Regions from separate parts of the Variovorax sp. Soil_C_33 genome, predicted to be linked through region 2. Evidence: predicted binding sites of a transcription regulator. Region 2 holds the regulator's gene; the other holds the start of a gene.
The links. Region 2 encodes LexA, which represses DNA repair genes until DNA is damaged. Its sites were predicted from a motif close to ACTGTATNNNNATACAGT; they were not measured.

Region 1 (15,714 bases), on a different contig from region 2:
ATCATCTCGAGCGCCACCGGCGACTTGTGCTTCTCGAGCTTGTCGATCTTGAGCGAGCCGACGCCGTGCTCGGCCGAGAAGGAGCCGTCGAACTTCTCGACCGCGTCGTAGACCAGCATGTTGATGCGCGCTTCGTGCTCGCGCAGGAAGTCCCCGTTGTGCGAACCGGCCGGCGCCTGCACGTTGTAGTGCAGGTTGCCGTCGCCGAGGTGGCCGAAGTTCACCAGCCGCACGCCCGGCACCTCGCGCTCGAGCAGCGCGTCGGTCTCGGCCACGAAGGCGGGGATGCGCGACACCGGAATCGAGATGTCGTGCTTGATGTTGAGCCCTTCCTCGGCCTGCGCCAGCGGAATGCTTTCGCGGATGTGCCAGAGCTGGTGCGCCTGCGTGAGGTTCTCGGCCACCACCGCGTCGCCGACGCAGCCGGCTTCGAAGGCGGTTTCGAGCAGCGCTTCGAAGCGGCCGCGGGCATGTTCTTCGGATTCGCTGTCGGAGTTCTCCAGCAGCACGCAGTAAGGCACTGCCGCATCGTCGACGAAGGGCACGCGCAGCTGCGGCATGTGCTTGCCGACCAGGCTGAGCGCAAACTTGCCCATCACCTCGAAGCCCGTGAGCTCGGAGCCCAGGTGCTTGTGCGCCAGGCCGAGCAGCGTCACCGCGTCGTCGAGCGAAGGCACGGCCGCCCAGGCGGTGAGCCGCGCGGCCGGCAGCGGATAGAGTTTCAGCGTCGCGGCGGTGATGATGCCCAGCGTACCCTCGCTGCCGATCATCAGGTCGCGTAGGTCGTAGCCGGTGTTGTCCTTGCGCAGACCGCTGGTGCCTTCCCAGATGCCGCCCTGCGGCGTGACGACTTCGAGGCCCAGGCACAGCTCGCGCGCATTGCCGTAGCGCAGCACCTGCGTGCCGCCTGCGTTGGTCGCCAAGTTGCCACCGATGGTGCAGCTGCCTTCGGCCGCCAGGCTCAGCGGGAACAGGAAGCCGGCCTTCTCGGCAGTCTCCTGCAGGGTCTGCAGCACGCAGCCGGCATCCACCGTCATCGTGAGGTTGGCGGCGTCGATGCCGCGGATCGCGTTCATGCGCTGCAGGTTCAACAGCACCTGGGTGCCGCTCTCGTCCGGGATCGAGCCGACCGCCAGGCCGGTGTTGCCGCCCTGCGGCACGATCGCCGTGCCGGCGGCCGCGCAGGCCTTGACCACCTCGGCCACCTGCTGCGTGCTGGCGGGCCTCACGACGGCGAGCGCCTTGCCGCGCGAGCGCTTGCGCCAATCCTGCTCGTAGGCGCTGAGGTCGCCCTCGGTCAGCACATGGGCGGCGCCGACGATGGCGCGCAACTTGTCGATCAACGAAGCGCTCATTGGATAACCTCCGTGCTCCGCACTGCGGTGCGAGCTCCTTCGGGCGGCCGGGCGGGGCTCATGGCGCGGCTCCTTCGAGATGGCGGGCCCGCGCCGCATGGCGCAGGCGAAGACGAACGTGCCAGGCGCAGGCGACGAAGAGCGCCAGGCACAGCGCCACCTCGATCAGCGCAAGCACCTGGCTCGTGCCGTCGGTGTCGCTCCAGGCGCGCACCACGCCTTCGGTGAAATAGAGCCAGACCATCAGGCTGACCCAGCGGTAGGTGTACATGCGGTTCTTGAACAGGCCCGCGAGCGGCACTACGAGCGGCAGCACCTTGAGCGCCAGCCAGGAGCCGCCCGGACGCAGCGGCGCCAGCCACATCTCCCAGGCCAGGCCGAGCACGATCAGGCCGACTAGGCTGCCGACGGCGAGCCAGCGCGTGGCGGAAACTGATGGAGGAGGGGCGTTGGGAGCGGTCACGGCAAGGGGAAATCGATCGGTCGGGCGCCGCAGCGGCAGAGGACCCGATGGCATGATACCGGCCATGAATCGCCGGCAACTCTGGAGGGATCTTTCGCACTTTCCCTGGGGCAATACCGCCGCCGTGCTGGGCGAGCGTTTCCGCGAAGACCGGCTGGGCCTCACGGCCAGCAGCCTGACCTTCACCACCACCATCGCGATGGTGCCCTTCTTCACCTTGGCGCTGGCGCTGTTCACGGTGTTCCCGATGTTCTCGGCCATGCAGGGGCGCGTGCAGCGCTGGCTGATCGAGAGCCTGATCCCGGACAACATCGCGCGCCAGGTGCTGGGCTACCTCAACCAATTCGCGAGCAAGGCCAGCGGCCTCGGCGTCGCTGGGCTGGTGCTGCTGCTGGTGACCGCCATCGCGCTGATCCTCACGATGGACAAGACGCTCAACAACATCTGGCGCGTGCGCACGCCCCGGCCCTTCGCGCAGCGGGTGCTGATCTACTGGGCCGCGATCACGCTCGGGCCGCTGGTGCTGGCCCTGAGCCTGAGCACCACCGCCTACGTCTTCTCGGCCTCGCGCGACGTGGTGGGCCGCGGCATGCTCAAGCTGGTGTTCGACACCTTCGAATTCGTGCTGCTCGCGGGCGGCATGGCCTCGCTCTACCACTACGTGCCCAACACCCACGTGAAATGGGCGCACGCCTGGGCCGGCGGCATCTTCGTGGCTGCCGCGATCGAGATCGCCAAGCGCGTCCTGGCCTATTACCTGAGCCTGGTGCCGACTTATTCGGTGCTCTACGGCGCCTTTGCTACCGTGCCGATCCTGCTGGTGTGGATCTACGTCGCCTGGGTCATCGTGCTGCTGGGCGCGGTGATCGCGGCCTACCTGCCCAGCCTGCTGACCGGCGTCGCGCGACGCGGCGGCACGCCCGGCTGGCCGCTCCAGCTCGCGGTGGAAACGCTGCAGCAGCTGGCGCGCGCGCAGGCGACACCGGCCAAGGGGCTGGGCGCGGCCGAGTTGGTGGCGCGCATGAAGGTCGATGCGCTGCAGCTCGCGCCGGTGCTGGAAACGCTGGTTGCGCTCGACTGGATCGGGCCGCTGGCCGAGGAGCCGGACAACGAGGATCCACGCTACGTGCTGCTGGCCGACCCCCGCAGCACGCGGCTCGAGCCCTTGCTCAAGGAACTGCTGATGCCGCAGGCGCCGGCCCTCGATAACCTGTGGCACAAAGGTCCCTTGCGCACGCTGGTGCTGCAGGATGTGCTTCCCTATCGATAATGGCGGCGATTTCCGTTCCACCCTCATCCATTCAACCTTGAACGACTCGACCATTCCCGCAAGACTCGACCTGGCCGACGACGCCCTGTGGGTGGTCTGCCTGTGCGCCGAATGGTGCGGCGCCTGCCGCGAGTACCGGCCGCTGTTCGAGCAGGTGGCGCGCGCGCATCCGCAGTTTCGCTTTGCCTGGGTCGACATCGAGGACCACGCCGACCTGGCCGACGACTTCGACGTCGAGACCTTCCCGACCATCCTGGTGGCGGGCGAGTCCGGGACCCGCTTCCTCGGTCCGCTGCTGCCGCATGCAGAAACGCTGGCGCGCATGCTCAGCGCGCTGCAGCCGGCGCGGGCCTCGGCCGCCGAGGTCGACACGCTGTTGCGCGCGCTGGCCCGGGAACCCGACGCCTTCTGCGTCGGCTAGCCATGAACGTCCTGCTCTTCGGCGCGACCGGCATGGTGGGCCAGGGCGTGTTGCGCGAATGCCTGCTCGATGCCGGTGTGTCGCGGGTGCTGAGCGTCGGGCGCAGCGCGACCGGGCAGACCCATTCGAAGCTGCGCGAGCTGATCGTGCCGGACCTCTTCGACTTAAGGGTCGTCCGTGAACAGCTCTCGGGTTTCGACGCCTGCTTCTTCTGCCTCGGCGTCTCGTCCGCGGGCATGAGCGAAGAAGCCTATCGGCACGTCACCTACGACCTCACGCTGGCCGCCGCCAAGGTGCTGGTGCGGCTCAATCCGCAGATGACCTTCGTCTACGTGTCCGGCGCCGGCACCGACAGCAGCGAGCGCGGTTCCAGCATGTGGGCGCGCGTCAAGGGCGCGACCGAGAACGCGCTGATGCGCCTGCCCTTCAAGGCGGCCTACATGTTCCGCCCCGGCTTCATCCAGCCCTTGCACGGCGTGCGTTCCAAGGTGGCGCTCTACCGCTGGACCTACGTGCTGGCCAGCCCCTTCTTCGGCCTGCTGCGGCGCCTGGCGCCGCGCCACGTGACCACCAGCGAACAGGTGGGCCGCGCGATGCTGGCCGTCGCCAGGCGCGGCGCGCCCACGCCGCTGGTCGAAACCGTGGACATCAACGCGCTGCGCTGAGAAAGTCCCGCAGCGCGAACAGCACCTCGTCCGGCGCTTCCGACATCAGCTGGTGGCCGGCCCTGACGGTGAGCACCTGGGCCCCGGATGCTTTGGCGATGAGCGCGCGGGTCGCGCGCGCCGGCGTCATCTGGTCCGCATCGCCGAGCAGGAACAGGACCGGGCACTGCACGGCCCCGATCGCCGCTTCGCCGTTCGCATAGTCGTTGCAGGCCTTGAAGCCGATGTGGAACACGTTGGCCTCGCGGTTGCTCGCCAGCACGCGCCGCATCAGCGCGCGCGCGCCGCCGTAGACCCAGGTGCCCGGACCCAGCGAGGAGGGCGGCGGCGCCAGCAGCGAATGCGAGAAGGTGTTGACCATGTCGATCGCGCGCTGCGGATCGTTCAGTGCACCGTCGAGCAGCGCCGGCGAGACGGTCATCGGGTAGGCCGTGCCGACCAGCGCCAGGTGCGTGACCCGCTGCGGCACGCGCGCAGCCGCTTCGAGAGCGATGAGCGAGCCGAAGCTGTGGCCGACCAGGGCCGCCTTGCCGATGCCGGCTGCATCAAGCAGCGCGACGACGAACTGCGCGGCCTCCTCGACGCTCGCGGGCGGCGGGCCCCCACTCCTGCAATGGCCGGGCAGGTCCACCGCCAGCACGTTCCAGCCGTGGTTGGCGAACCAGCGGCTTTGCAGGATCCACACGCTGTGGTCGTTGAGCACGCCATGGATGAAGACCGCGGTCGGCTTCTCGGCATCGAGCGGCTTGCCCGCGGTGTAGCAGTAGGTGCGATGACCATTGACGACCAGATCCATCACGCACCTGCCTTCTCTGCGGCCTTCAACGCGCGCTTGAGATCATCGATCAGATCGGCGGGGTCTTCGAGCCCGATCGACAGCCGGATGGTGCCTTGCGTAATGCCCGCGCCGGCCAGCGCTTCGTCCGTCATGCGGAAGTGCGTGGTGCTCGCCGGATGGATCACCAGGCTGCGGCAATCGCCCACGTTCGCGAGATGGCTGAAGAGCTTCAGGGTCTCGATGAACTTCTTGCCCTGCTCGCGGTTGCCCTTGAGGTCGAAGCTGAAGACCGCGCCCGCGCCCTTGGCACCGTGGCGCAGCAGCTTGCCCGCCAGCGCGTGGCTCGGATGCGATTCGAGCAGCGGGTGCCCGACGTGCGCCACGAAGGGATGCGCCGCCAGGAACTCGACCACCTTCTGCGCGTTGTCGATGTGGCGTTCCATGCGCAGCGGCAGCGTCTCGATGCCCTGCAGGATCAGCCAGGCCGTGTGCGGGCTCATCGAGGCGCCGAAGTCGCGCAGCCCCTCGCGCCGCGCGCGCAAGAGGAAGGCGCCGACCGTGCTTTCCTCGCTGAAGACCATGTTGTGGAAGCCGTCGTAGGCCTGCGTCAGCTCCGCGAATTTCCCCGAGCGTTCCCAGTCGAAGCTGCCGCCGTCGACCGCCACGCCCCCGATCACCGTGCCGTGGCCCGAGAGGAACTTGGTGGCCGAGTGGTAGACCAGGTCGGCGCCCCAGTCGAAGGGCTTGATCAGGTAGGGCGAGGTCAGCGTGGAATCCACCAGGAGCGGCACGCCGGCCGCATGCGCAATCTCGCTCACCGCCGGGATGTCGAGCACATCCAGGCCCGGATTGCCCACGGTCTCGCCGAACAGCAGCTTGGTCTCCGGCCGGATGGCGGCGCGCCAGCCGTCGAGGTCGCCCGGCTTCACGAAGGTGGTCTGGATGCCGAAGCGCCGCAGCGTGTAGTGCAGAAGATTCTGCGAGCCGCCGTAGAGCGCGGTGCTCGCCACGATGTGCGAGCCCGCGCCCATCAGCGTCGCGATCGAGAGGTGCAGCGCGGCCTGGCCGCTGGCGGTCGCGATCGCGCCGATCCCGCCTTCGAGCGCGGCCACGCGCTGTTCGAGCACCGCGTTGGTCGGGTTGCTGATTCGCGAGTACACATGGCCCGCGCGCTCGAGATTGAAAAGCGCGGCCGCATGGTCGCTCGACTCGAAGACGAAGGAGGTGGTGAGATGGATCGGCACCGCGCGCGCGCCGGTGGCGGGATCGGGCGCGGCGCCGGCGTGCAGCGCCAGGGTGTCGAAGCCGGGGTCGGAATAGCCGGGCATGGGAGCCTTTCGATGGTCGTTTCTGCAATGCCCGCTGCGCGCGCAATGCCTGCGACGCCGACGTGGGCCTGGGGACGGGCGGTCATTGTGGGCTATATTCAAATCGGCACGCCGCCGAGCAAGCGAGGAGCAATACGATGAAAGTCAGCGACATCCTGCGCGTGAAGGGCAACACGCTCTACACCGTCACGCCCGACGAACCCCTGTCCGACGCGGTCAACACGATGGCCGACAAGGACATCGGCTCGCTGGTGGTCATGGAGCATGGCGACCTGGTGGGCATGCTCACTTTCCGCGAAGTGATCGTCGCCATCGTCGGCAACGGCGGCCAGGTCGGCGGCACGCTGGTGCGCAAAGCCATGGACGACCATCCGGTCACCTGCACCCTCGAAACCGATCTCGACGAAATCCGCCGCATCATGCTCGAGCGCCATGCCCGCTACATGCCGGTGATGGACAAGCGCATGCTGATGGGCGTGATCAGCTTCTACGACGTCGCCAAGGCCGTGGTCGACAGCCAGAACTTCGAGAACAAGATGCTCAAGGCCTATATCCGCGACTGGCCGGCGGAAGACGAGTCCTCGTAGGTCCTCGCTCCTTGATGTTCGTGGCCTGCACGAAGTGGATTCAGTGCAGCTCGGCGGCCGTGTGGATCGCCTCGCGCACGCGCGGATAGATCTGCGCATTCCACTTGCTGCCGCTGAACACGCCGTAGTGCCCCACGCCCGCCTGCAGGTGGTGGGTCTTGAGATAGGGGCGCACGCCGGTGCAGAGGTCTTGCGCCGCCACCGTCTGGCCGACCGCGCAGATGTCGTCGCGCTCGCCTTCGACGGTCAGCAGTGCGGTGCGGCGGATGGCGGCGGGGTTGACCTTGCGCTCGCCCACGGTGAGCGCGCCGCGCGGCAGGTCGTAGGTCTGGAACACGCGCTCCACCGTCTCCAGGTAGAACTCGGCCGGCAGGTCGTTCACCGCCAGATACTCGTCGTAGAAATCGCGGATGGTGGCAGCCTTCTCGATTTCGCCTTCGACCAGATACTCGAAAAGCTTCTGGAACTGCTGCTTGTGACGCTCCGGGTTCATGCTCATGAAGGCGGTGAGCTGCAGGAAGCCGGGGTAGACGCGGCGCATCATGCCCGCATGCGGCCAGGGCACGCGGCTGATCAGGTTGCGCTCGAACCAGCCGATCGGACGCTCGTTCGCGAGCCTGTTGACGGCCGTCGGGTTGATGCGGCAATCGACCGGCCCGGCCATCAAGGTGAGGCTGCGCGGCGTGGCCGGGTTGTCGTCCTCGGCCATCAGCGCGGTGGCCGCCAGCGCCGCCACGCAGGGCTGGCAGACTGCGACCATGTGGGCGCCGGGTCCGATGGCTTCGAGGAACTCGATGAGCTGCAGCGTGTAGTCGTCCAGGCCGAAGCCGCCATGCCAGAGCGGCACGTCGCGGGCGTTGTGCCAGTCGGTCATATAGACGTCATGGTCCCGCAGCAGGGTGCGCACGGTTTCGCGCAGCAGGGTCGCGAAGTGGCCCGAAAGTGGTGCGGCCAGCAGCACCGGCGGATGTGCCAAGCGGCTGTTCTTGCGGAAGTGCAGCAGGGTGCCGAAGGGCGCGGCCAGCGTGACCTCCTCGTGCACGGCCACTTCTTCGCCGTCGACCGTCACGCTCCGGATGCCATAGGCCGGCCGCGTGTGCGTGAGCCGCATGCGCGAGTAGACCTCCATGGCAGCGGCGATGCGCCGCGCCGCACTGCGCTGCGAGTTCTGCTGCCACAGGGAGCTGCCGAGGTACTGCGCCGCGAGCCGCGATGGAGAGAGCAGGTCGGTGCTGGTCTGGTAGGCCCTGTACAACATATGTAGCTGTTGCAGGCAATTTGCGGGCCAAGGCGCGCGCCGGGGTGTGGGCGGCATGCACTGTTGTGGCACAGGCCTTGCACACGCTGCTTGCCTATCCCGGCAACCGAGGAGCGTCAGCATGGCCAGCAGCAGCAAACCCGTTCTCACGATCAGCAGCAAGAACTACGGCGCCTGGGCGCTGCGCGGCTGGCTGATGTGCCGGCTGGCGGGGCTGGACTTCGTCGAAAAGGTGATCCCGCCCGACGACCCGGCCATGAAGGCCGAGATGCTGCTGCTGTCGGCCTCGATGCTGGTGCCCTCGCTGCAGCACGGCAGCGTGAAGGTCTGGGACACGCTCGCGATCGGCGAATACCTGAACGAGATCAAGCCCAAGGCCGGTCTGCTGCCGGCCGACGTCAAGGCCCGCGCCCACTGCCGCGCGATCTGCGGCGAGATGCATTCGGGCTTCGGCTCGATGCGCGGCGCCTTGCCGATGAACATCAAGGCCCGGTTTCCCAACTTCAAGATCTGGTCGCGCGCTCAGACCGACATCGATCGCATCGTCGAAATCTGGCGCGAGTGCCTGAAGGCCTGCGACGGCCCCTTCCTGTTCGGCAAGGAGCCCGGCATGGCGGATGCGATGTACGCACCGGTGGTCACCCGCTTCATGACCTACGACGTCGCGCTCGACCGCGCCTGCGCCGCCTACTGCAAGCGGATCATCGAACTGCCGGCCATGCAGGAGTGGATCGAGGCGGCCAAGCTGGAGCCCGAGGAGATCGACGAGCTCGACGCGGAGTTCTGAGCAGGATCACGCGGAAGGCGCTTCGCTGCGCGCCTTGTAGAAGCGCAGGATGTGCTCGGAAAAGTCACCCAGCAAGAAGTGCGCGACCCGGTCCGCGTACCAGTTGAAGCGCGTGCTGACGCGCCAGGACACGTCGATGCGCAGTTCGGTGCCGCCGTCGCGCGGCGCGAGCGTATAGGCCGAGTCGCGCAGGTCGAAGTAGTGGCCGCCGATCACGACGTGGTCGTCGAGCGCGCCGGCGGGAAAGGAGTCGGGCGCGAAGCGGTAGCGCCACTTCAAGCGCGCGGGCGGTTCCCATTCGGTGATGAGCTCGTCGAAATGCACGTCCTTCTGCCAGCGCACCTTGCGCACCCGGCCTTCGGGGCTTTCCTCGGTCCGCCCTTCCACGGGCATCGGCACGCCGATCCGGTAGGCCCAGGCATCGCCGACTTCCTCCGGCCGGATGTCGCGCGCATCGTTGAGCGATTGCCAGACCCGCTCGGCCGGCGCCGCGATGAAGATCGTGCGCGAGGTGCTCGAGAGCTGCTGCGGATCGGGCAGCGAGGGCTCGATCGCACCGAGCAGCAGCGGCAGGGCCGCGATGCCGTAGAGCGTCGGCCGCGGCCAGTCGGTGACGCGGCAGACCACGCCCATCATCAGGCCGCCCAGGCTGCCCATGAGCGCGAACAGCGGCACGATGACCATGGCGCAGATCAGGCCCTCGATGTAGATCATCAGCGTGCCGCCCACGAACAGCGCGGTGGCGCACCACGGCGCCCAGAGGTAGTACCAGAAGCTGCGCCGGCGGCTGCGCTCGGCGAGGTAGACCGTGACCGCGCCGCAGAGCACCGGCGCCAGGTAGATGAAGCTGCCGAGCATCGCCGAGTAGCGCTGGCCGGGCGAGGCGTTGAAGACCAGGCGCATGACCAGGGCCGCGGCAGCGCCGCCGACGAACGGGAGCAGCCAATGAAAGGGCAGCTGGACGGCGGGGGGTGCGGGGATGTGGGCGGGGGCGCGGCGCTCGGCCTGGGGCGCGTCCTCGCTCATGCGCGGCCCGCCTCGCTCGCGTCGCGCACGGCGGTCACCATGCAGTAGTCGAAGTCGCGCCAGAACAGGCCCAGTGCGAGGGCGCAGTAGCTCGCGACGATGTGCTTGCGGCGCCAGGGCGAGAGGCGGCCGCGCGCCTTCCAGAGCTCGGCCAGCGTGAAGCGCGTCGCCAGCACGGGAATGTGCAGCGCGCTCGGCGCCACGCGCCAGCGCAGCGATTTCAGCTCGACCTGCGCGAAGCCGTGGCTCTGCAGCGCAGCGACGAAATCGCCGCGCGTGGCCAGCGTAGGCACGGCCCAGCTGTCGGCCCAGAGCCGGTGCAGCCAGCCGGCGATGCGGCCGGGCCGGCGGCGCAGCAGGAAGCCGTCGATCACCACCAGGCGCGCACCGGGCTTGAGCAGACGCGCCGCTTCGGCGACGAAGTCGGCCTTGGCGGCGCCGCTCGCATAGCAGGCGCTCTCGACCGCCCACGCGCCGTCGGCCTGCGCAGTGGGGAGACCGGTGCGGGTGTAGTCGGCCTCGACGTGCGCCACGCGGTCGGCCACGCCGGCGCCAGCATCGAGCCGGGCCGCGATCGTGTTCTGCACTGCCACGTTGGTCACGGTCACCGCATAGAGCCTGGGGTGCTCCATGGCCAGCGTGCGCGCGGTGGCGCCGGCACCGCAACCGAGGTCGACCACGCAGGCCGGCCGTGCGGCGTCGAGCTGCAGCGCGCGTCCCACGGCACGGTTCATTTCGACCAGCATGCCCTCGCGGCGCAACGGATTCAGCCCTGCACGCCAGAAGCCGAAGTGCATGTTGTAGCCCGGGCTCCACGCGCGGTAGTCGTCGGCGACCTCGGTGAAGTAGTCCTGCGTGTCGCTCGGCGTCACGGGGGCATGCGAGGGCGCGGCAGGTGCCGGCAGCGCGATGCGTTGCGGGAGGGTGTCGCTCATGAGGTGCTTTCCTCGAAGTTGATTCACAAGGTGCCGGCGAAATCGCGCAGGTCGCGCGGCTCGGTGCCCAGCCAGCCGCGCAGCGGCGCATTGCTCGCGACGTTGTCGAGCTCGAGCATCATGCGGGTGTCGGTGCACCACGGCAGGCCGGGTACGAAGTCGCCCGCGCGCGAACTCAGCACGCCCACCCATGCAGGCAGGCGCAGCAGGTGCGCCGGCTTCGGGGCCCCGCCGCGGCGCGCGCTGCGCAAGGTGGCGATCAGTTCGGCCAGCGTCATCGCGCGCGCACCGCCGAACTCCACTACGCCGCGGAAGGGCGATGCCGGGTCGGCCAGCACCGCCACGGCATGTGCCAGATCCTCCACATAGACCGGCTGCAACCTGGCAGCGAGCGCGGGGGCGGGCATTGCCAGCACAGGCAGCGCGGCCAGCGTGTGGAACAGCTTTGTCGCGTCGCCGCCCTGGCCGAGCACGACCGAGGGCCGCAGCGCGATCCACGACGGGCCGCCGGCGGGCAGGGCTTGCAGTGCGGCTTCGGCGTCGCGCTTGGTGCGCGCGTACTGCGTCGGGTTGTCCTGGTCATTGCGGCCGATGCCCAGCGCCGAGATCTGGACGATGCGGCGCACCCCGGCCTGCGCGCAGGCTTGGAAGAGCGCGGCCGGCGTGTCGGTGTGCACCGCCTGTATCGGCCGGCGCGCGCTGTCGCGCAGCACGCCGACGGCGTTGATCACCGTGTCGAAGCCCGCCAGGCGCGGCAGCCAGGTCGCGGCATCGGTGTCGTGCGAATAATCGATCGGCAGATGGGGCAGGTCGTTGCGCAGGCGCGTTGCGCTGCCGCAGGTCACGCGGTGGCCCGCCTTCAGCACCGCAGCGGCGATGCGGCTGCCGATGAAGCCGTTGGCGCCGCAGACGAGGACGTTCAATGAAGTGGTCATGGTGCTGCTCCGGGTCTGACTCTTCTCGATGTTTCAGTCAAAACAGAAATGAAAGCTCAAAAAAAGCTCAAAGCATGGGCAGGCTGGCGTGGTGTGCATCCGGATCGTCCTTGCCGCGGCTCGCATCGCCGCGCACGAACTTCTGCACGCTGGCGCCCAGCGTCAGCACCTTGTCGAGCGTGCCGGGCGAGAGCCGCAGCATCTCGTCGGCCCAGGTGCCCAGCTTGGCCATGAGTTCCATGGTGGATCGGATGCGGTCCTGCGCATCGGCAGGCTCCTTGGCGAAGTCGGGGCTGGCGATGATCTCGCGCAGCACCCGCACTGTGGGGTCGAACTCGCGCTCCTTGCGCTCGCGCACGACGGTGCGGAACAGCTCCCACACGTCGACACTGGTCTCGAAGTAGTCGCGCCGGTCGCCCAGCACGTGGATCACGCGCACCAGGTTCCAGGCCTGCAGTTCCTTCAGGCTGTTGCTCACGTTGGAGCGGGCGACGTTGAGCGTCTCCGACAGCTCCTCCGCATGCAGCGGTTTGCCGTGCGCGAAGAGCAGGGCATGGATCTGCGACACGGTGCGGTTGACACCCCACAGGGACCCCATCTCGCCCCAATGGAGCACGAACTTGCGTTGGATTTCGGTCAGTTGCATGGTGTGGCCTCGCGATCGAGTTTATGGTTTTCGAAATTTCTGTCAATAGAGAAATGTAAGTTCGATGCGGCGCTCGTCGATTGGTGAAATACTGTATGTTTATACAGTTTTCGAAAGGCTTTCACCATGGCCGATGTTTTCATTCCCGTCCATGCGCTCAAGGGCCGAGGTGCGGCCACCCGCCTGCCGCACCGCTTCGAGCGCGACGTGCGCGACGCCTACGACGACGGCTGGGGCACGCTCGAAGAGGGCGCCGCCGAGCCACTGCCGCCGCTTGCAACCGAGGTGCGCTTCGAAGACGTGAAGTCGGTGTTGTGCGAAAACGATTCGCCCGACATCCACTTCGACCGATCGATCAACCCCTACCGGGGCTGCGAGCACGGCTGCATCTATTGCTTTGCGCGGCCCACGCACAGCTATCTGAACCTCTCGCCGGGGTTGGACTTCGAGACCAAGCTGATCGCCAAGCGCAACATCGCCGAGGTGCTGCGCGCCGAACTCGGCCGCAAGAGCTACCGGCCCAGCCACATCGCGATCGGCACCGCCACCGACTGCTACCAGCCGATCGAGCGCGAGCTGCGCCTCACGCGCTCGGTGATCGAGCTGTTGAAGGAGACGCGCCATCCCTTCGGCCTCGTCACCAAGTCCAGCGCGGTCGAGCGCGACCTCGACCTGATCGCGCCGATGGCGGCCGAGCGCCTGGCGGCGGTCTACGTGACCATCACCTCGCTCGACGGCGAACTCGCGCGCAAGCTGGAGCCGCGCGCCGCGGCGCCGCACCGGCGGCTGCGCACCGTGCGCACGCTAGCCGAGGCCGGCGTGCCGGTGGGCGTGAGCGTGGCGCCGCAGATCCCCTTCGTCACCGAAGACATGGAGCAGGTGCTCGAAGCCGCCTGGGAGGCCGGCGCGCGCAGCGCCTTCTACACGGTGATCCGATTGCCCTGGGAAGTGGCGCCCTTGTTCAAGCAGTGGCTCGAGCTGCACTACCCGCAGCGCGCGGGCCGCATCATGGCGCGCATCCACGAGATGCGCGGCGGCAAGGACTACGACGCCGACTTCGGCACGCGGATGGTGGGCAGCGGCCTGTGGGCCGACTTGATCCGCCAGCGCTTCGAGAAGGCGGCGAAGCGCCTCGGCTTCAACCGCGAGCGCATCGCGCTCGATCTCGGCGCGTTCCGGCCACCCGGCGCAGCGGGGCAGGGCAGTCTGTTCTAAAGTTGACGCATGAATCGTTTGTGGATCGTTGTCATGGGTGTCTCGGGCTGCGGCAAGTCGAGCCTGGGTGCGGCGCTGGCCGCCGAGTTCACATTGCCGCTGATCGAGGGCGATGACTTTCATCCGCCGGCGAATGTCGAGAAGATGAGCGCCGGCATCGCCCTCACCGATGACGACCGCGCCGGCTGGCTGGCCACGCTGGGCCGGGAAATCGCCGGCCACCGCCAGGGCGCGGTGCTGACCTGCTCGGCGCTCAAGCGTGACTACCGCGAGCGGCTGCGCGCCGCGGCGCCGGGGCTGCGCTTCGTGTTCATGGATCTGTCACGCGAGGAGGCCGAACGCCGCGTCGCGGCGCGCGCTGCCGAGCACATGTTCCCGCCCAGCCTGGTGGCCAATCAGTTCGCGACCCTCGAATCGCCCATCGGGGAGCCGGGCGTGCTGGCCGTCGAGGCGTCGGCACCGAGGGACCGGCTCGTGGAGCAGGTCCGGGCCTGGCTGCAGCAGGATCAGCATGCCGGCGGCGTGAGCCCCAGCGCCTCGTAAACGCGGATCGCCGCGTAGGCATCGTTGGCCGCGTAGCGCAACTGCGCATCGCTCAGCTGCTTGTTGGCCCAGTTCGAGGTGGTGGCCTTGCGCGACTTCACGAAGCGGCGGTCGAACACCAGCGCCACGGCCGTCTTCACACCGACCGACTTGCGGTAGCCGCGGCGGCGGAACTCGGTGTCCAGATCGAAGACGGCCTGCGGCTCGATGCCGAAGCGCTGCCGGATCAGGCTCAGGTCGGAAGAAAGGCCGAAGCCGACCTTGACCAGTTCGGTCGACGCCAGCAGGCCGGCCAGCACTCCGCGGAATTCAACGCGGTGCAACTGGAACAGCCAGGCCGCATCGCGCGTCGCAAACTGCAGCACGTGCGGGCCGCCCGAGACCTCGAACTTCGCGAAGGTCGGCTTGGATTCGGTATCGAAGCCGACCACGCCGCTGGCCCGCAGCGCCGCCACCGCCTGTTCGGCCTTTTGCGGCGTGTCGACCACGTGGATCTGCTGCAGGCCGAGGCCTTCGAAGGTGTCGAGCAGGGCAATCTGCTCGCGTTCGGGCAGCGGAGGCGGCAGTCCGGTCATGGTGCTTTCGATCGCTTCTTCTGCGCGGTGCCGGATCGCAAGGCGGCTTCCCAGGCGCGCCGGGCCCACAGCGCGGCTTCGTCGCGGTCGTCGAACACCTCGGCCGGCGCTTCCCGGTAGGACATCTGCATGGTCTTCCCGTTCCTCGTGTACTCGAAGGCCGGCAATCGCAGCCGGTCGAAATGCGCGACGCTTTGCGGGTCGGCCTTGAGGTAGAGCGTGTCGCGCGCCACCAGCGCGAACATGCGCCTCTCGTGGTAGATGCCGTGGCCGCCGAACATGCGCCTGGCTTCGATGCGGCCGAAGCGCTCGAAGACCTCGTGCAGGCTCCGGACGAACTCGCTCAAGCCAATGCCCCGGCATGGTGGCGCAGGTGGTCCGCCATGAAACTCTGGATGAAGTAGTAGCCATGGTCGTAGCCGGCGTGGCGGCGCAGCGTGAGCGGCTGTCCCGCCGCGCGGCAGGCGGCCTCGAGCAGGTGCGGATGCAATTGCTCGGCAAGGAATTTGTCGGCCAGCCCCTGGTCGACCAGGATGCCGGCCGGGTAGGGCGGCGCCGTCTGCGACTGCATCAGCGCGCAGGCATCGTGCGCGAGCCAGGCGCTCCGGTCGGCGCCAAGGTAGCCGCCGAAAGCCTTCTCGCCCCATGGGCACTGCGTCGGCGCGCAGATCGGCGCGAAGGCCGAGAGCGACTTGAAGCGCCCCGGATGCCGCAGCGCCAGCGTGAGCGCCCCGTGGCCGCCCATCGAATGGCCGAAGAGCCCGACGCGATGCCCGTCGACGGCGAAGGCCTGCGCGACCAGCGGCAGCAGCTCATGAACCAGGTAGCTTTCCATGCGCCAGTGCGGCGCCCACGGCGCCTCGGTGGCGTCGAGGTAGAAGCCGGCGGCTATGCCGAAGTCCCAGCTCTCGCTCGCGCCGGGCAGGC
Region 2 (15,714 bases):
CCGCAGCAGTGCATCGCCTTGCCGGATCACCACGATTTCAGCGACTGGACCCCGCCGCCCGGAAGCGGCTACACGCTGATCTGCACCGAGAAAGACGCGGTCAAGCTGTGGCGCCGCGTCCCCGACGCGCTGGCGCTGCCGCTGGTGTTCGAACCCGAGCCCGCATTCTTTTCAGCGCTCGACGCAAAGCTATCATCGCTCGATGGACACCAAGCTGCTTGAACTGCTCGTCTGCCCCGTGACCAAGGGGCCGCTCACGTGGAATGCCGAGAAGCAGGAGCTCGCCTCGCGCAGCGCCCGCCTCGCCTACCCGGTGCGCGACGGCATCCCGGTGCTGCTCGAAACCGAGGCGCGTACCCTTTCGGACGAAGAACTGGGACTTTGACCTTGCGTTTCGCCGTCCTGATCCCGGCTCGGCTCGCGTCCACACGATTGCCCGACAAGCCGCTGGCCGACATTGCCGGCCTGCCGATGGTGGTGCGCGTCGCGCAGCGCGCGCTGCTGTCGAGCGCCGAGCGCGTGGTGGTGGCCGCCGACGATGCGCGCATCGTCGCCGCCTGCGAGGCGCACGGCGTCCAGGCCCTGCTCACGCGCACCGACCACGCGAGCGGCAGCGATCGTCTCGCCGAGGCCTGTGCGCAGCTCGGCCTCGCCGACGACGCGATCGTCGTCAACGTCCAGGGCGACGAGCCGCTGATCGACCCGGCGCTGATCGACGCCGTGGCCCACACGCTGGCCTCGCATCCCGACGCCTCGATGAGCACGGCCGCCCATGCGATCGAATCCATCGACGACTACCTCAATCCGAACGTCGTGAAGGCGGTGCTCGACGCGCAAGGCAATGCGCTGTACTTCAGCCGCGCACCGATTCCCTGGTGGCGCGACGGCTTCGCGAAAGGCGGGGCCATCGTGTTGCCGGACTCGCCCGCAGCGCTGCGCCACATCGGCATCTACGGCTACCGCGCCGGCTTCGTGCGGCAGTTTCCGGGCCTGCCGCCGGCGCCGGTCGAAGCCACGGAGGCCCTGGAACAGCTGCGCGCGCTGTGGCACGGGCACCGCATCGCCGTGCACGTGAGCGCCCATGCACCCGGCCCGGGCATCGACACCCCGGAAGATCTGGAGCGGGTCCGGGCACTGCTCTCCGGCGCCTGATTTCGTCCCTGCGCAGGCCGAATCGGCCGTGGAGCGCGTGCTATCCTCGACGCAACTCCGCCCTGCGATCTCACTCGTGAAACGCGTGGCGCGACAGAAATCGAAGAACCGTCCGAGGACACCATGAGACTGATTTTGTTGGGCGCCCCCGGGGCAGGCAAAGGCACGCAAGCGGCCTTCATTTGCCGGAAATACGGCATTCCTCAAATCTCGACCGGCGACATGCTGCGCGCCGCCGTCAAGGCCGGTACACCGCTCGGGCTCCAGGCCAAGGCCGTGATGGATGCCGGCGCCCTGGTGAGCGACGACCTGATCATCGACCTCGTCAGGGAACGCATCGCGTTGCCGGACTGCGCCCAGGGCTTTCTGTTCGATGGCTTCCCGCGCACCATTCCGCAGGCCGAGGCCATGCGCTCGGCGGGCGTGAAGATCGACTACGTACTCGAGATCGACGTGCCTTTCGCCGACATCATCGAGCGCATGAGCGGGCGCCGCTCGCACCCGGCATCGGGACGCATCTACCACGTCAAGTTCAATCCGCCGAAGATCGAAGCCAAGGACGACCTCACCGGCGAAGACCTGATCCAGCGCGAGGACGACAAGGAAGAAACCGTGCGCAAGCGGCTCGAGGTCTACAGCCAGCAGACCCGGCCGCTGGTCGACTACTACTCGGCCTGGGCCAAGGCGGATCCGGCTGCGGCGCCGAAGTACCGCGCCATCAGCGGCGTCGGCACGGTCGACGAGATCACGCAGCGCGCGCTGGCCGCCCTCGGCAGTTGATCAGGCCGGGCTGGAACGCAGCCCGTAGACCTTGCCGTCGGCGAACAGGTATTCGACGCGCATCACCGGCTCGCCCTTTTCTTCCTTGAAGGTGAAGCCCACCGCCGAGATGGTGGCGCCGGGCTTGATCTCCGCAACTTTCCAGGCCTCCATGCGTGTCAGCGGCGCCAGCTCGAGCGTCCACTGGCGATCGGCGCGGCGCGGGGCGCTCGCCTTGGCAAGAAGCCCTGGGCCGTCGACCGGCGCGCTCTGCGCGGGCGGCTGTCGCGTCGCGAGATCGGCCGGCACCTTGAGACTCGGCGGAACCTCGATCACCAATTCGGCATGCGGGTTCTGCCAACGCGCGCGCACGACCTTTCCTTCGAGGTAGAGCGGACGGTCCTGGTCGAAGCTGCTCCAGCCGTGATGCGCCCAGGCGAACGGAGCCGCAACGGGAAGGGATGCGGCGGCGATGACGATGCTGCGACGTTTCATCGAAAAAAACTCCTTCTTCTCTTCAGTATGCGATCCAGCGGCCGCAGAACACGACGGCCAGCCAGATCGCAGTGGACAACAACATCTGTACCCGCGCCAGCGCGTCGAGTTTGCGCAAGGACCCTCGCGCGTGAAACCACCCGGCGTTGCATCCGGCCGCCAGCAGCAATCCCATCTTGATCAGGAAGGCCCGGTTGGCGAGCAGTTCGCCCGGCTGGGTCGCGAACATCAGCGAGCCGCTGGCGGCTGCGAGCGTGAAGCCGCTGAGCGCGATCGACAGCGACAGCCTGGCCATCGGCTGAACCGGCAAGGCGGCCCCGCGCCCGAACACCCGCAGCTCGAGCGCGACGAGATTGCCGAGCAGCAACGCGATACCGACGATGTGCACCGCCTCCAGCGCCGGATAGGCCCATGAGTGCGACTGCAGGGCGCTGAACATGCCTCAGGCCGCGGCTGGTTGATCGGCCATCAGCTCCAGCACCAGCGCGACGCGCGCCTTGACCGGCGTCAGTGCGCCCGCGGCGCGCAAGAGTGCGTTCGGCGCCGGCAGGATGCAGCCTTGTGCGCACCGCGTGGCACGCACGACTGCCATGCCGGCGGCCTGCGCCCGCAGCGCGGCTTCTTCCAGCGCAAGGTGCAAGGTGCCGTTGCCGGTGGCTGCGAGCACCAGGCCCTCTACCGGCTCGGAGGCGCCGGACTGCCGCTCGCGGACCAGTGCATCGATCAGGCTGCCGCGCGCCTCCGCATGGCTCACCACGATCTCCACACGCGGCCAACGGGCGCCCTGGGTCATTCTTTCAAACAGGTCGCGCGCATGCTGCTGCGGCGACACCGGCCAGCTTCGGAGACTGCGCAGCGCGCCCTCCTCCACATAGGCCACGGGTCCTGCATCCCCGGAGTCGAAGGCATCGAGCCGGTAGGTGTGGCCCTTCTGAACGTCGAAGGCGCTGTGCACCGTCCCCGCGCAGACGGCCACGACGCCCCGCGCGCCGGAGCTGGACGCCACCGCGATCGCGTCGCGCACGTTCTGCGGCCCGTCGGGCGACAGCGCGGTCGCGGGCCGCATCGCGCAGGTCAGGACCACCGGCTTCGACGGCGCCAGCACCGACTGCAGGAAGAAGGCCGTTTCCTCCAGCGTGTCGGTGCCATGGGTAATGACGAGGCCCGCCACGTCGGGCTCGGCCAGCCAATGGGCGCAGCGCTCGGCCAGCGTGCGCCAGATCGCGAAGCTCATGTCCTTGCTGTCGACCTGCGCCACCTGCTCGGCCGCGAGCGCAATGCCGTCGGGCGCTTCGATGCCGCCCAGCAACTCCGTCACGCCCACCTGGCCGGCGGTGTAGCCGATGTTGTCGCCGGCGGCCGCGGCCCGGCCGGCGATGGTGCCGCCGGTGCCCAGAACGATCACGCGGCGCTTGCCTTCTCGAGGTGTTTCGACCATGGCTTGCCAAACTTCCGGAAACTGGTTAAAAATACAGGTACTGGATATTCAGCCAGTGCCGCAAGGAGTCATCAATGCAGTTCGCCGTCAAGCTTACCGCCCGCCAGCAACAGATTCTGGACCTGATCCAGAGCGCCATCGCGCGCACCGGCGCCCCGCCCACGCGGGCCGAGATCGCCGCCGAGCTGGGCTTCAAGTCGGCCAACGCGGCCGAAGAGCATTTGCAGGCCCTCGCACGCAAAGGCGTGATCGAACTCGTGAGCGGCACCTCGCGCGGCATCCGCCTCAAGGGCGACGCGCTGCGCTCGCTGAACGAATCGCGCAACAACCAGTTCTCCCTGTCGCTGCCCGGCATGGCCCAGCTCGCTCTGCCGCTGATCGGCCGCGTGGCTGCGGGCTCGCCCATCCTCGCGCAGGAGCATGTCGATCAGACCTACTACGTCGAGAACACCCTGTTCCAGCGCCAGCCCGACTACCTTCTCAAGGTGCGCGGCATGTCCATGCGCGACGCCGGCATCATGGATGGCGACCTGCTGGCGGTGCAAGCCACCAAGGAAGCCCGCAACGGCCAGATCGTGGTGGCCCGGCTGGGCGACGAAGTCACGGTCAAGCGCCTCAAGCGCAACAAGCAGGTCATCGAGCTGCACGCCGAAAACCCCGACTACCCCACCATCGTCGTTCAGCCCGGCGAGCCTTTCGAGATCGAAGGCCTGGCCGTGGGCCTGATCCGAAACACGATGCTCATGTAAGGGGTCCAGACCCCGGCCGCGACAGGTGGCGGGCGTATGGCCGAGGGCCATCACCCTGTAGCAGCCGACGAAAGCAATCCTGCCTGTGTTCAACCTCTGACTTTTCTGGAGTTCACATGGGAATCGCTCTTCTCAGTCTTGCTGATCTGTTCATGCCGCTGCAGTCTCTGGCCGATCGCTGGATGCCTTCGCGCCGCCGGCGCTCGTCCGGCCTTCACTATGTCGGGATCCGGCCCAGCTGCGGCTCGCGCGCCGGCGCTGCAGCCTTGGCCCACGTGTCTGCACCGGCGCGTCCCCTGCGCGTGGTGCGCACGGTCGACGCGCAGCAATCCGGCCGGAACGCGGGCCGCGTCGTGATCTCGGGTCGCATGGCGGATGTCTGCGCCGAACTCGACCGACTGGCCGCCCTGGAGGCGGCGGGCACGATATCGAACGCCGGCCGTCTGCATTGAAGTAGTTCCGGGCGAGCTTGTCCCCGGACGCCATGCGTCTGCGGGAGACGGACTACGGAGCCCGCGGATGGTGCGAGGCACAATGGCATGCCATGAACATTGTGATCCTCGACGACTACCAGGACGCGGTGCGCAAGCTGCGCTGCGCTTCCAAGCTCGACGCGTACGCGGCCAAGGTCTACACCAACACGGTCAAAGGCATCGGGCAGCTCTCGGTGCGGCTCAAGGATGCCGACGTGATCGTGCTGATCCGCGAACGCACACAGATCTCTCGCCAGCTGATCGAGAAGCTCCCCAAGCTCAAGCTCATTTCGCAGACCGGCCGGGTCGGCAGCCACATCGACGTGCATGCCTGCACCGAGCAAGGCATCGCGGTGGCCGAAGGCACGGGCTCGCCGCTGGCGCCGGCCGAGCTCACCTGGGCGTTGATCATGACGGCGATGCGCCGCCTGCCGCAGTACATCAGCAACCTCAAGCATGGCGCCTGGCAGCAGTCGGGGCTCAAGTCGGCGTCGATGCCTCCCAATTTCGGGCTTGGCTCGGTGCTCAAGGGCAAGACGCTTTGCATCTGGGGCTACGGGCGCATCGGCCAGCTGGTCGCACGCTACGGGCAGGCCTTCGGCATGCAAGTCGTGATCTGGGGCCGCGAAGAGAGCTGCGCCAGGGCAAGGTCGGACGGCTTCCAGGTGGCGCCGAACCGTGAAACGTTTTTCAGCGTGGCCGACGTGCTGTCGATCCATCTGCGGCTGGCCGAGGAAACACGCGGCCTGGTCACCCTCGAGGATCTCTCGCGCATGAAGCCCACCGCACTGTTCGTCAACACCTCGCGCGCCGAGCTGGTCGAACAGGACGCGCTGCTTGCGGCCCTCAATCGCGGACGGCCCGGGCTGGCAGCCGTCGACGTGTTCGAGAGCGAGCCGCCGCTGCAAGGCCATGCGCTGCTGCGCCTGGAGAACTGCATCTGCACTCCGCACATCGGCTATGTCGAGCAGGACAGCTACGAGATGTACTTCGGCCAGGCCTTCGACAACGTCGTCAGCTTCATCAAGGGCAACCCGACCAACATCGTGAATCCGGGCGCCCTGCAGGTCCGCCGTTGAAGCAGCCTGCGCTCCCGGCGGCGTTGTGGGCCCTGCTGGCGGGCAACTTCGTGATCGGGACGGGCGTGATGGTGGTGCCCGGCACGCTCAACGAACTCAGCACTTCGCTGCAGGTCAGCGCAGCCACCGCCGGCCAGCTGATCACCGCAGCGGCCGTCGTGATGTGCCTCGGCGCACCTTTGCTGGCAGCCGTGGTCGCGGGTTGGGACCGCCGGGTGCTGCTGGCCTGCACCATGCTGTGGTATGCGGCGGGGCATCTTCTCGCGACGTTGATGCCGAACTTCGGCGGGCTGCTGGTGGTGCGCATGCTGACGGTCGTCGCCCCCGCGATCTTCACACCGCAGGCGGCGGCCTGCGTGGGACTGCTGGTGCCGCTCGAGCAGCGCGGCCGCGCCGTCACCTTCGTTTTTCTGGGATGGTCCATGGCCTCGGTGCTGGGCCTTCCGCTCGGCACGCTGATCGGCGGCCATTTCGGCTGGCGCACCGCGTTCGCGGCGATCGCGCTCCTGTCGCTCCTCAGCGCTGCCTGGATCTGGCGCAAGCTGCCACCGGGCATCCGGCCGGCCGCGCTGTCACGCGCGGCCTGGGCCCAGGTGCTCAAGAGTCCGCTGCTGATGGGCGTCGTCTCCGTCACCGCGCTTCAGGGCGCGGGCCAGTTCGTCCTGTTCAGCTATTTCGCACCCATCCTCAAGCAAACGCTGGGTGCGGACGCCACGGCACTGGGCCTGGTGTGGGGCTGGTTCGGCGTCTGCGGCCTGCTCGGCAACATGCTGGTGAGCCGGTACATCGACCGCATGGGCGCCTCGCAGATGGTGCTGCTCACGACATCGCTGATCGCGCTGAGCCTTCTTCTGTGGCCCCTGGGCGTGACGCTCGCAGGGCTGGCGCTGATCATCGTGCCCTGGGGCTTCGGCTGCTTCGCCACCAACTCGGCCCAGCAGGCGCGCTTGGTTGCGATGGCGCCCGCGCTCGCGCCGGGCTCGGTGGCGCTCAACAGTTCCGGCATCTACGTGGGGCAAGCGGTGGGTGCCGCGGCCGGAGGCTGGCTGCTGGCCCATGAAGCGATCGCCTGGATGAGCTGGGCAGGCCTGGCGATGGTGCTCTGCGCGCTGGCGCTCAGCTTGGCGGTCGACCGGGCGCAACGCCGCGCCCCGGCGGCGTTCAACGCTTGAGCGGCCTGGTCGGCTTGGGAGCGATCTCCGCCTCGGTGGCCGGATCGAAGAGCTCGAAATCGATCACGTGAGGGTCGCTGGATGGCGCCGGTGGCGGCTTCGGCGTCTCGATCGGCGCTCGCATGGTTTCGAAGGCCGTCTTGTCGAATTCGGCGAGGTCCAGGTCGATGTCGGGCTTGGCGCGCGGCACCGTTGCGGCGCCTGCGGAACGCGCCGGCGGCGGCGCATCCGGCGCCAGCACGGTCTCATGGTTCAGATGGTCGTCGATGGCGCCGTAGATCGAGGGGGGCAGCGTCGGGGCGTACTCGACGGCCTCGGGCGCACTCTCGCGAACGAGCGGCGCAGGCGTCGTGGCCAGCTGGTCGTGGCCGAAGGTGTCGACGAAGGAGTGCGGCGTCACGGGCGCCGGCGGTGCGCTGTTCGGATCGATCACTTCCTTGGCCACGGAATAGAGCAGCAGCAGTTCCTGGTACGCCGCCAGGTCGAAGGCCTCGTCCTCGTGCGCGCCGGGCTTGCGGAATATCAGTTCCTCGATCAGCGCCAGGGTGCCCGGCGCCGGCCACTGCGATTCGATGCGCGCGAGCGTGCTGCGATAGTGTTCGAGACCCTTGCCCGTCTCATTGAAATTCTCGAACGCCGGCACGTCGGCATTGAAGGCCCGTTCGAATTCCTCCGCCAGGCGCGCATAGTCTTCCTTGCGCCCCAGCGAATGAAAAATCCGCAGCAGGTCCAGGTAGGCCAAGGCACTGGTGCCGGGACTTGTCGCGATGTGTTCGCGCAGCACCGCGATCGCCTGATCGTGCTGGCCGAGCGAGAGGAAGAAGTCCGATTGCTGCTGCACGTCGAACAGCTCTTCGGTGTTGACCGGCCGCACCGGCGCGCCATCGGGCGTGCGTGCCGGCTGGGGTTCGGGTTCGCCAAAGCCGCTGTCGTCGTCGGGCTCCACGGCCGCAAAGGTGGCCGCGCCGAAGCTGGTGGAATTCGCGCTGCGCCGCCGCGGCGGTACGGAGTCGACGTCCGGTTCCTCCTCGAGCAGTGCGCGCAAGGAGCTCGGCCGCGTGGGGCCGCCCTCGCCCCTCGACGGCGTCTCGCCCCACCAGGCCGGCGCTGCGGCTCGGCGCGCCATGCGCCACAGCAGCACGATCGCCACAAGCGCGATCAGCAACAGGGCGACCAGCGCGTAGACCAGTGGATTGCGGTAGCGGCTGTCGCGCGCCTGCGCGAGCTCGCTGCGCATCTCGAGCAAGGTGCGCTGGTTCTGCGCCGTCTGCTCGCGCAGCGCGGCCAGCGTGGCTTCCAGGGCTTGCATGCGCTGGGCCTCGCGCTGCGCCGTTTCGGGCTCGGTGTTGAGCGCGCGCCACTCGGCGGCGGCTGCCGCGCGGCGCGCGAGGTCTTCGCTGCCCGGCAGCGTCAGTTGCGGGCTCGTCTTGAGGCCAGGCTGCGCGGCGGGAACCGGCTCCAGCGTTTCGAGTTGGAGCCGGGATCCGCCGGCGGCGGCCTCGCGCTTCGGTTCTGCGGCCGCAGCCGCCGAAGCGGTGCGCGGTGCAGCCGTGCGCGGTGCGGCGGGCGGTTGTGCGGCGGCAGTCCGGCGCGGCGCGGTGGCAGGGGCAGCGCCGGAACGCGGCGACTGCGCGTCAGCGTCGCGCGTGCGTGCGGCAGGCGCCGCTGCGGCGCTGCGCGGCGCCGCAGCCGGGCCTTCGAGGCCCGACGATGCGCCCCCTGCAGCAGCACGCGGCGGTGTCCGCGCAGGCGCTCGCGCCTGGGCCTCGGACGCTGCCCTCGCACCCGAAGGCGGCGCAACGGCGGGCAGCACGGGTTCGGACGGAACGTCGGCCAGCAGCACATAGCTGCGCGTCGACTTCGTATCGCAGCCGGCACGCACGCTCACATTGACCACGGGTTCGTCCACGGCGACGGTGGAACGGATGTGCATGCGCGGGCTGCTGGCGTTCGGCCCCGGCTCCAGCGATACAGTCAGGCTCCGATCGGCAATGCGGGTGTCCCCCTGCACCACCTCGGCCTCGAGGCACAACCCGCCGCTGTCTCCGGCAGCATCCAGCGAAAGCGGAATCACCACATCCAGCGGCTTGCCGATCCAGACAGCCCCTTGGGGCCGCCCGATCGTCAAGGCAGGCGAGTCAAGTGCGAACCCGAATAAAAACAGGGCCGCCGCGAGGCGTGGGAGTTGCAAAATGGTTCGACAAAAAGTAATCGAAAGTAGACACATTCTGGCATGGGCATCCGTGGCAGCCATCCTCAGAGAGACAATTATCAAATGACTGTGAACTTTTCCAATGTGGGCATCATCGGTGCCGGCGCCATGGGGCGCGGCATCGCGCAGATCGCCGCGCAGGCCGGGAGCGAAGTCCTGCTGCTCGACAGCTTCGAAGGCGCTGCGGTCCGCGGACGCGATGCCATCCTCGCACAGTGGCAGAAGCAGCACGAGAAGGGCAAGCTGGACCAGGCGCAGCGCGACGCGCTGTCCGCACGAGTCCGCGCCGTCGAATCGGTGCAGGCGCTCGCCGGCTGCGAGCTCGTGATCGAAGCCGTGGTCGAAGACCTCGAGGTCAAGCGCAAGCTGTTCCGCGAGCTCGAAGCAGTGGTTGCGCCCTCGGCCGTGCTGGCCACCAATACCTCCTCGCTCTCGGTCACCGCCATCGCCGCGGTGATGACGCATCCGCAGCGCATGGCGGGTTTTCATTTCTTCAACCCGGTGCCCTTGATGAAAGTGGTCGAGGTCGTGGCCGGCTTCAAGACCGAGGCCGAGGTCTGCCGCCGGCTTGCCGACTACGCCGCGCAGATGGGCCATACCGCGGTGCAGGCCAAGGACACGCCCGGCTTCATCGTCAACCACGCGGGCCGCGGCTACGGCACCGAGGCGCTGCGCATCGCCGGAGAAGGCGTGGCGGACTTCGCCACCATCGACCGCATCCTGAAGGACCAGGCAGGCTTTCGCCTCGGGCCTTTCGAGCTGCTCGATCTGACGGCGCTCGATGTTTCCCATCCCGTGATGGAGTCGATCTACCGCCAGTACTACGAGGAGCCGCGCTTCCGGCCCAGCGTGATCACCGCGCAGCGGCTCGCCGCCGGTGCGCTCGGCCGCAAGACCGGCGAAGGCTTCTACCGCTATGTCGACGGCGTGGCCCAGTCGGCGCCCGAAGCACCCGCGCCGACCATCGACGCGAATCCGGCGGTCTGGGTCTCACCCCGCGCGGCACGGCGTCCTGAGCTGCTGCGGCTGGTGCACGCGCTGGGCGCGCAGCTCGAAAGCGGTGCCACGCCTTCGTCGGCCGCCTTGATCCTGGTCGCGCCGCTGGGCTTCGACGTCACGACCGTGGCCGCCGTCGAGCGGCTCGACGCAACGCGCACGGTCGGCATCGACCTGATGGTGGACGACGCCGCCACCAAGCGCCGCGTGCTGGCCACCAATCCCGCCACGCGGCGCGATGTGCGCGATGCGGCCCATGCGCTGTTCGCGCGCGACGGCAAGGCGGTGAGCGTGATCCGCGACAGCGGCGGCTTCGTCACCCAGCGCGTGATCGGCACCATCGTGAACATCGCCGCCGACATGTGCCAGCAGCGCGTCTGCTCGCCCGCCGACCTCGACGTCGCCGTGCGCCTGGGCCTCGGCTACCCGCAGGGCCCGCTGGCCATGGGCGACCTCTACGGGCCGACCAACGTGCTGGAGGTGCTGTTCAACCTCCAGACCGTGTACGGCGACCCGCGCTATCGCCCAAGCCCGTGGCTGCGCCGCCGCGGCGCACTCGGCCTGAGCCTCACGCATGAAGAAGAGTAAGAGACAACGACCATGAGCGCAGAACTGAAAAGCACGAGCGAGGGACACACGATGGTCCTCACGCTCTCCAATCCCTCGCAGCGCAATGCGCTGGGCCCGGAGATGTACGCGGCCGGCATCGAGGCGCTCAGCGGCGCCGAGAACAGCGACGAGATACGCAGTGTGGTGCTGGTGGGCGAAGGTGCATGGTTCTGCGCCGGCGGCTCCCTGCAGCGCCTCTCGGCCAATCGCGAACGCGATCCCTCGGTGCAGGCCGAAAGCATCGAGGCACTGCACAGCTGGATCGATTCGATCCGCACCTTTCCCAAGCCGGTGATCGCAGCCGTCGAGGGCGCTGCGGCCGGCGCCGGCTTCTCGCTCGCCGCGGCCTGCGACTTCATCGTCGCCGCGCGCGATGCGGTATTCGCCGCCTCCTACAGCACCGTCGCGCTGTCGCCGGACGGCGGCTTGAGCTGGCATCTCGCGCAGGCGCTGCCTCGGCAGCTCGCGAGCGAATGGCTCATGCTCGGAGGCCGCATCGAAGCACAGCGCCTGCATGCGCTCGGCCTGGTGAACGAGATCACCGAGAACGGCCAGGCCTTGAGCGCGGCGCTCGCGCTGGCGAACCGCCTCAACGCACGCGCGCCCAACTCGCTGGCCAGCATCAAGGAGCTGCTGAGCGAGGCGCGAGGCGCCACCCTGGCTTCGCAACTTTCGCAGGAGCGCGATCACTTCGTGCGCAACCTGCACCACCGCAACGCCGGCATCGGGATCGCCGCTTTCCTCGCCAAGGAGACGCCGCGCTACGAGTAGCGACGCGTCGCTCCCGCGACAACCCCCAGCCTTTCAGTCACGCACAGGACAGTCCATGGACGACCCCATTCTTACCATCGAAGAACGAGAAGCGATCAATGGTGGTCGCTGGTTTTCTTCTCTTTCACCATCGCTTCGTCACGACATCCTCCGATGTGCTTTCGTCAAACGCTACAAGGACGGCGAGCTGATCGCTGCGCGCGGCGATCCGCCCGAGCAGTGGATCGCTTGCGCCAAGGGCGCGGTGCGCGTGAGCTCGACGGCGGTCTCGGGCAAGCAGGTCACGCTGACCTACGTGGAGCCGGGCATCTGGTTCGGCGACGTGGCGATGTTCGACGGCGACCGGCGCACCCACGATGCCTATGCGCATGGCGAGACCACGATCCTCTGCGTGGCGCGCGCCGATTTCCAGAAGATCCTGTCGAACCACGTCGAGCTCTACGAGGCGCTGATGCGCCTGCAGGCGCGCCGCATCCGCCAGCTGTTCGGGCTGGTCGAAGATCTCAACACGCTGCCCTTGCGCGCCAGGCTGGCCAAGCAGTTGATCCACCTGGTTCGCAGCTACGGCGTGCCGAACCTGGCGGACGGCAGCCAGATGCGCATCGGGCTGCACCTGGCGCAGGAAGAGCTGGCGCAGCTGCTCGGCGCCTCGCGCCAGCGCGTGAACCAGGAACTCAAGGCCATGGAGCGCGAGGACGCGATCCGCATCGAGCCCGGCGGCCTGGTGGTGCTGGACCGCGCGGCACTGATGCGAATTTCCGAAGCAGATCAATAAAAGACCGCAGAGACATGACCCAGGACTTCGACAACTTCGTCGGCACCCGTGCCGTATCCAAGCAGCACGTCTTCGACGTCGATGCACTGACCGCGTGGCTCGACAACAACCTCGAGGGCTTCAAGGGACCGCTCACGGTCGAAATGTTCAAGGGCGGCCAGTCCAATCCGACCTACAAGCTCGTCACGCCCACGCAAAGCTACGTGATGCGCGCCAAGCCCGGCCCGGTCGCCAAGCTGCTTCCTTCGGCCCATGCGGTCGAGCGCGAGTTCAAGGTCATGAGCGGCCTGGCCGGCACCGGCGTGCCGGTGCCGCGGATGTACTGCCTGTGCGAGGACGAAGCCGTCATCGGCCGCGCCTTCTACGTCATGGAATTCATGGCCGGCCGCGTGCTGTGGGACCAGTCGCTGCCCGGCATGAGCAATGCCGAGCGCGCCGCCGTCTACGACGAGATGAACCGCGTCATCGCGGCGCTGCACACCGTGAAGTTCGCCGAGCGCGGCCTGGCCGACTACGGCAAGCCAGGCAATTATTTCGAGCGCCAGATAGGCCGCTGGAGCAAGCAGTACGTGGCCTCGATCACGCAGCCCATTCCCGAGATGGACCGCCTGATGGAATGGCTGCCAGCCCACATCCCGGCCAGCGCGCGCGACGAGAAGATGACCTCGATCGTGCACGGCGACTACCGGCTCGACAACCTGATGTTCCATGCCACCGAGCCGCGTGCGATCGCCGTGCTCGACTGGGAACTCTCGACACTGGGCCATCCGCTGGCCGATTTCAGCTACCACTGCATGTCGTGGCACATCGCGCCGGGTTCGTTCCGCGGCATCGGCGGGCTCGACCTGAAGAGCCTCGGCATCCCGACCGAGAGCGAATACATCCGCAAGTACTGCGACCGCACCGGGATCACCACGCCAGAGGCGCTCGCGACCGACTGGAACTTCTACCAGGCCTACAACCTGTTCCGCATGGCCGCGATCCTGCAAGGCATTGCCAAGCGGGTCGAGGCCGGTACCGCATCGAGCGAGCAAGCCGTGGCCTCGGGCCGCGGTGCGCGACCGATGGCCGAGATGGCCTGGCAATTCGCACAACGGGCCTGAGCCTTCCCACACCTTCAGAGGAGACACCATGGATTTCGAATATTCGGCCAAGACCAAGGACTTGCAGAAGCGCGTCACCGCCTTCATGGAAGACCACATCTACCCGGCGGAGGCCGAGTACGCAGCCGAACTGGCCGCCAACACCACGGCAGGCAAGCGCTGGACCGCACTCAAGACCGTCGAGAAGCTCAAGCAGAAAGCCAAGAACCAGGGCTTGTGGAACCTGTTCCTGCCGGTCGACAGCGCCGCTGCCTCGGGCTACGAAGGCGCCGGCCTCACCAACCAGGAATACGCGCCGCTGGCCGAGATCATGGGCCGCGTGCCATGGGCCAGCGAGGCCTTCAACTGCTCGGCGCCCGACACCGGCAACATGGAAACCATCGCGCGCTACGGCTCGGACGAGATCAAGGCGCGCTGGCTCAAGCCGCTGCTGGAGGGCGAGATCCGCTCGGCCTTCGCAATGACCGAACCCGAGGTCGCGTCGAGCGATGCCACCAACATCGCGACGCGCGTCGAGCGCCAGGGCGACGAGTACGTGATCAACGGCCACAAGTGGTGGATCTCGGGTGCAGCCGATCCGCGCTGCGCGGTCTTCATCACGATGGGCAAGAGCGATCCGGAGGCGCCGCGCCACTCGCAGCAAAGCATGATCGTGGTGCCCGCCGATGCCAAGGGCATCCGCATCGTGCGCCCGCTCAACGTGATGGGCTACGACGATGCGCCGCACGGCCACGTCGAGATGTACTTCGAGAACGTGCGCGTGCCGGCCGGCAACATGCTGCTCGGCGAAGGCCGGGGCTTCGAGATCGCGCAGGGTCGCCTGGGCCCGGGACGCATCCACCACTGCATGCGCCTGATCGGCCTGGCCGAGCGTGCGTTGGAACTGATGTGCAAGCGCGCGTCGTCGCGCGTGGCCTTCGGCAAGTCCGTCGCCTCGCAGACCGTGACGCAGGAACGCATCGCCGAAGCGCGCTGCAAGATCGACATGGCGCGCCTGCTGACGCTGAAGGCCGCCTGGCTGATGGACGTGGCCGGCAACAAGGTCGCCAAGAACGAGATCGCGATGATCAAGGTGGTCGCGCCGAGCATGGCTTGCCAGGTGATCGACTGGGCCATGCAGGTGCACGGCGGCGGCGGCATGTCCGACGACTTCCCGCTCGCCTACGCCTATGTCGGCGCGCGCGCCCTGCGCTTCGCCGACGGTCCGGACGAGGTGCACCGCAATGCGATCGCCAAGTGGGAGCTGGGCAAGTACGGCACCGGCAAGAACGACGCCGAAATGCCCGTCACGCGCTTCTGATCAGAGCTTCTTCTGCAGGAACATCGCTGAGCCGAAAGCCGGGTCGAGCTGGTAGCCGGCAAAGCCTTCGCGCTTGTAGGCACGCAGCGCGCTCCGGTTGCCCGACAGCACCTCGAGCGTGAGCTTGCAGGCGCCGCGAGCGCGGGCCTCTTCCTCGACACGCGCCAGCATGCGCTGCGTAACCCGCCGGCCGCGGTGGCTGGCCAGCACGACCACGTCGTGCACATTGACCAGCGGTCTGCAGGCAAAGGTCGAGAAGCCTTCGATGCAGTTGACGAGGCCGATCGGCTGCGCTGCGTCGTAGGCCAGCACGCTGAAGGCCTGCGGCCGTGCCGCCAGCGCCTCGGGCAGCTCGGCCAGCACCTCGGGCGCCAGCGGCGCACCGCCGCCCGCGGGATCGCGCGCATAGCTGTCCAGCAGGTCGACCAGCGCACGCGCATGCGCGGGGTTGCGGTAGTCCGCGAGCAGGATGTCGATCATGAGATTCAACCCGCCTCGACAACCGCCGCCAGGCGCTTTGCACAGGCTTCGGCCTGCGCTGCGTCGCGCGCCTCGACCATCACGCGCAGCAGCGGCTCGGTGCCGCTGGCGCGAATCAGCACGCGGCCTGCATCGCCAAGTTCAGCCTCGG

Region 1: AC3A6B_RS00680 (PA0069 family radical SAM protein) is a predicted target of LexA. The motif match lies at 12,545-12,562, and genes of this name have one in related genera.

Annotation. Positions count from the first base shown of each region.
Region 1 covers NZ_JBDGJK010000001.1:128,056-143,769, reverse strand. The annotation lists gene AC3A6B_RS00750 (FAD-binding oxidoreductase) at 1-1,355, opposite strand, end outside; gene AC3A6B_RS00745 (DUF2069 domain-containing protein) at 1,414-1,818, opposite strand; gene AC3A6B_RS00740 (YihY family inner membrane protein) at 1,871-3,088, shown strand; gene AC3A6B_RS00735 (thioredoxin family protein) at 3,126-3,509, shown strand; gene AC3A6B_RS00730 (Rossmann-fold NAD(P)-binding domain-containing protein) at 3,512-4,174, shown strand; gene AC3A6B_RS00725 (alpha/beta fold hydrolase) at 4,158-4,970, opposite strand; gene AC3A6B_RS00720 (O-acetylhomoserine aminocarboxypropyltransferase) at 4,970-6,280, opposite strand; gene AC3A6B_RS00715 (CBS domain-containing protein) at 6,418-6,867, shown strand; gene AC3A6B_RS00710 (polyhydroxyalkanoate depolymerase) at 6,908-8,125, opposite strand; gene AC3A6B_RS00705 (glutathione S-transferase) at 8,247-8,912, shown strand; gene AC3A6B_RS00700 (SRPBCC domain-containing protein) at 8,919-9,938, opposite strand; gene AC3A6B_RS00695 (SAM-dependent methyltransferase) at 9,935-10,873, opposite strand; gene AC3A6B_RS00690 (NAD-dependent epimerase/dehydratase family protein) at 10,897-11,808, opposite strand; gene AC3A6B_RS00685 (GbsR/MarR family transcriptional regulator) at 11,876-12,454, opposite strand; gene AC3A6B_RS00680 (PA0069 family radical SAM protein) at 12,581-13,669, shown strand; gene AC3A6B_RS00675 (gluconokinase) at 13,679-14,212, shown strand; gene AC3A6B_RS00670 (3'-5' exonuclease) at 14,176-14,787, opposite strand; gene AC3A6B_RS00665 (TfoX/Sxy family protein) at 14,784-15,134, opposite strand; gene fghA (S-formylglutathione hydrolase) at 15,131-15,714, opposite strand, start outside.
Region 2 covers NZ_JBDGJK010000007.1:73,031-88,744, forward strand. The annotation lists gene lpxK (tetraacyldisaccharide 4'-kinase) at 1-222, shown strand, start outside; gene AC3A6B_RS12755 (Trm112 family protein) at 203-385, shown strand; gene kdsB (3-deoxy-manno-octulosonate cytidylyltransferase) at 388-1,152, shown strand; gene adk (adenylate kinase) at 1,276-1,932, shown strand; gene AC3A6B_RS12770 (DUF6152 family protein) at 1,933-2,406, opposite strand; gene AC3A6B_RS12775 (hypothetical protein) at 2,429-2,845, opposite strand; gene AC3A6B_RS12780 (asparaginase) at 2,849-3,844, opposite strand; gene lexA (transcriptional repressor LexA) at 3,919-4,593, shown strand; gene AC3A6B_RS12790 (hypothetical protein) at 4,710-5,045, shown strand; gene AC3A6B_RS12795 (D-2-hydroxyacid dehydrogenase family protein) at 5,138-6,145, shown strand; gene AC3A6B_RS12800 (MFS transporter) at 6,142-7,317, shown strand; gene AC3A6B_RS12805 (hypothetical protein) at 7,307-9,445, opposite strand; gene AC3A6B_RS12810 (3-hydroxyacyl-CoA dehydrogenase) at 9,593-11,113, shown strand; gene AC3A6B_RS12815 (oxepin-CoA hydrolase, alternative type) at 11,126-11,905, shown strand; gene AC3A6B_RS12820 (Crp/Fnr family transcriptional regulator) at 11,961-12,680, shown strand; gene AC3A6B_RS12825 (phosphotransferase) at 12,695-13,783, shown strand; gene AC3A6B_RS12830 (acyl-CoA dehydrogenase family protein) at 13,812-15,083, shown strand; gene AC3A6B_RS12835 (GNAT family N-acetyltransferase) at 15,084-15,563, opposite strand; gene glmM (phosphoglucosamine mutase) at 15,569-15,714, opposite strand, start outside.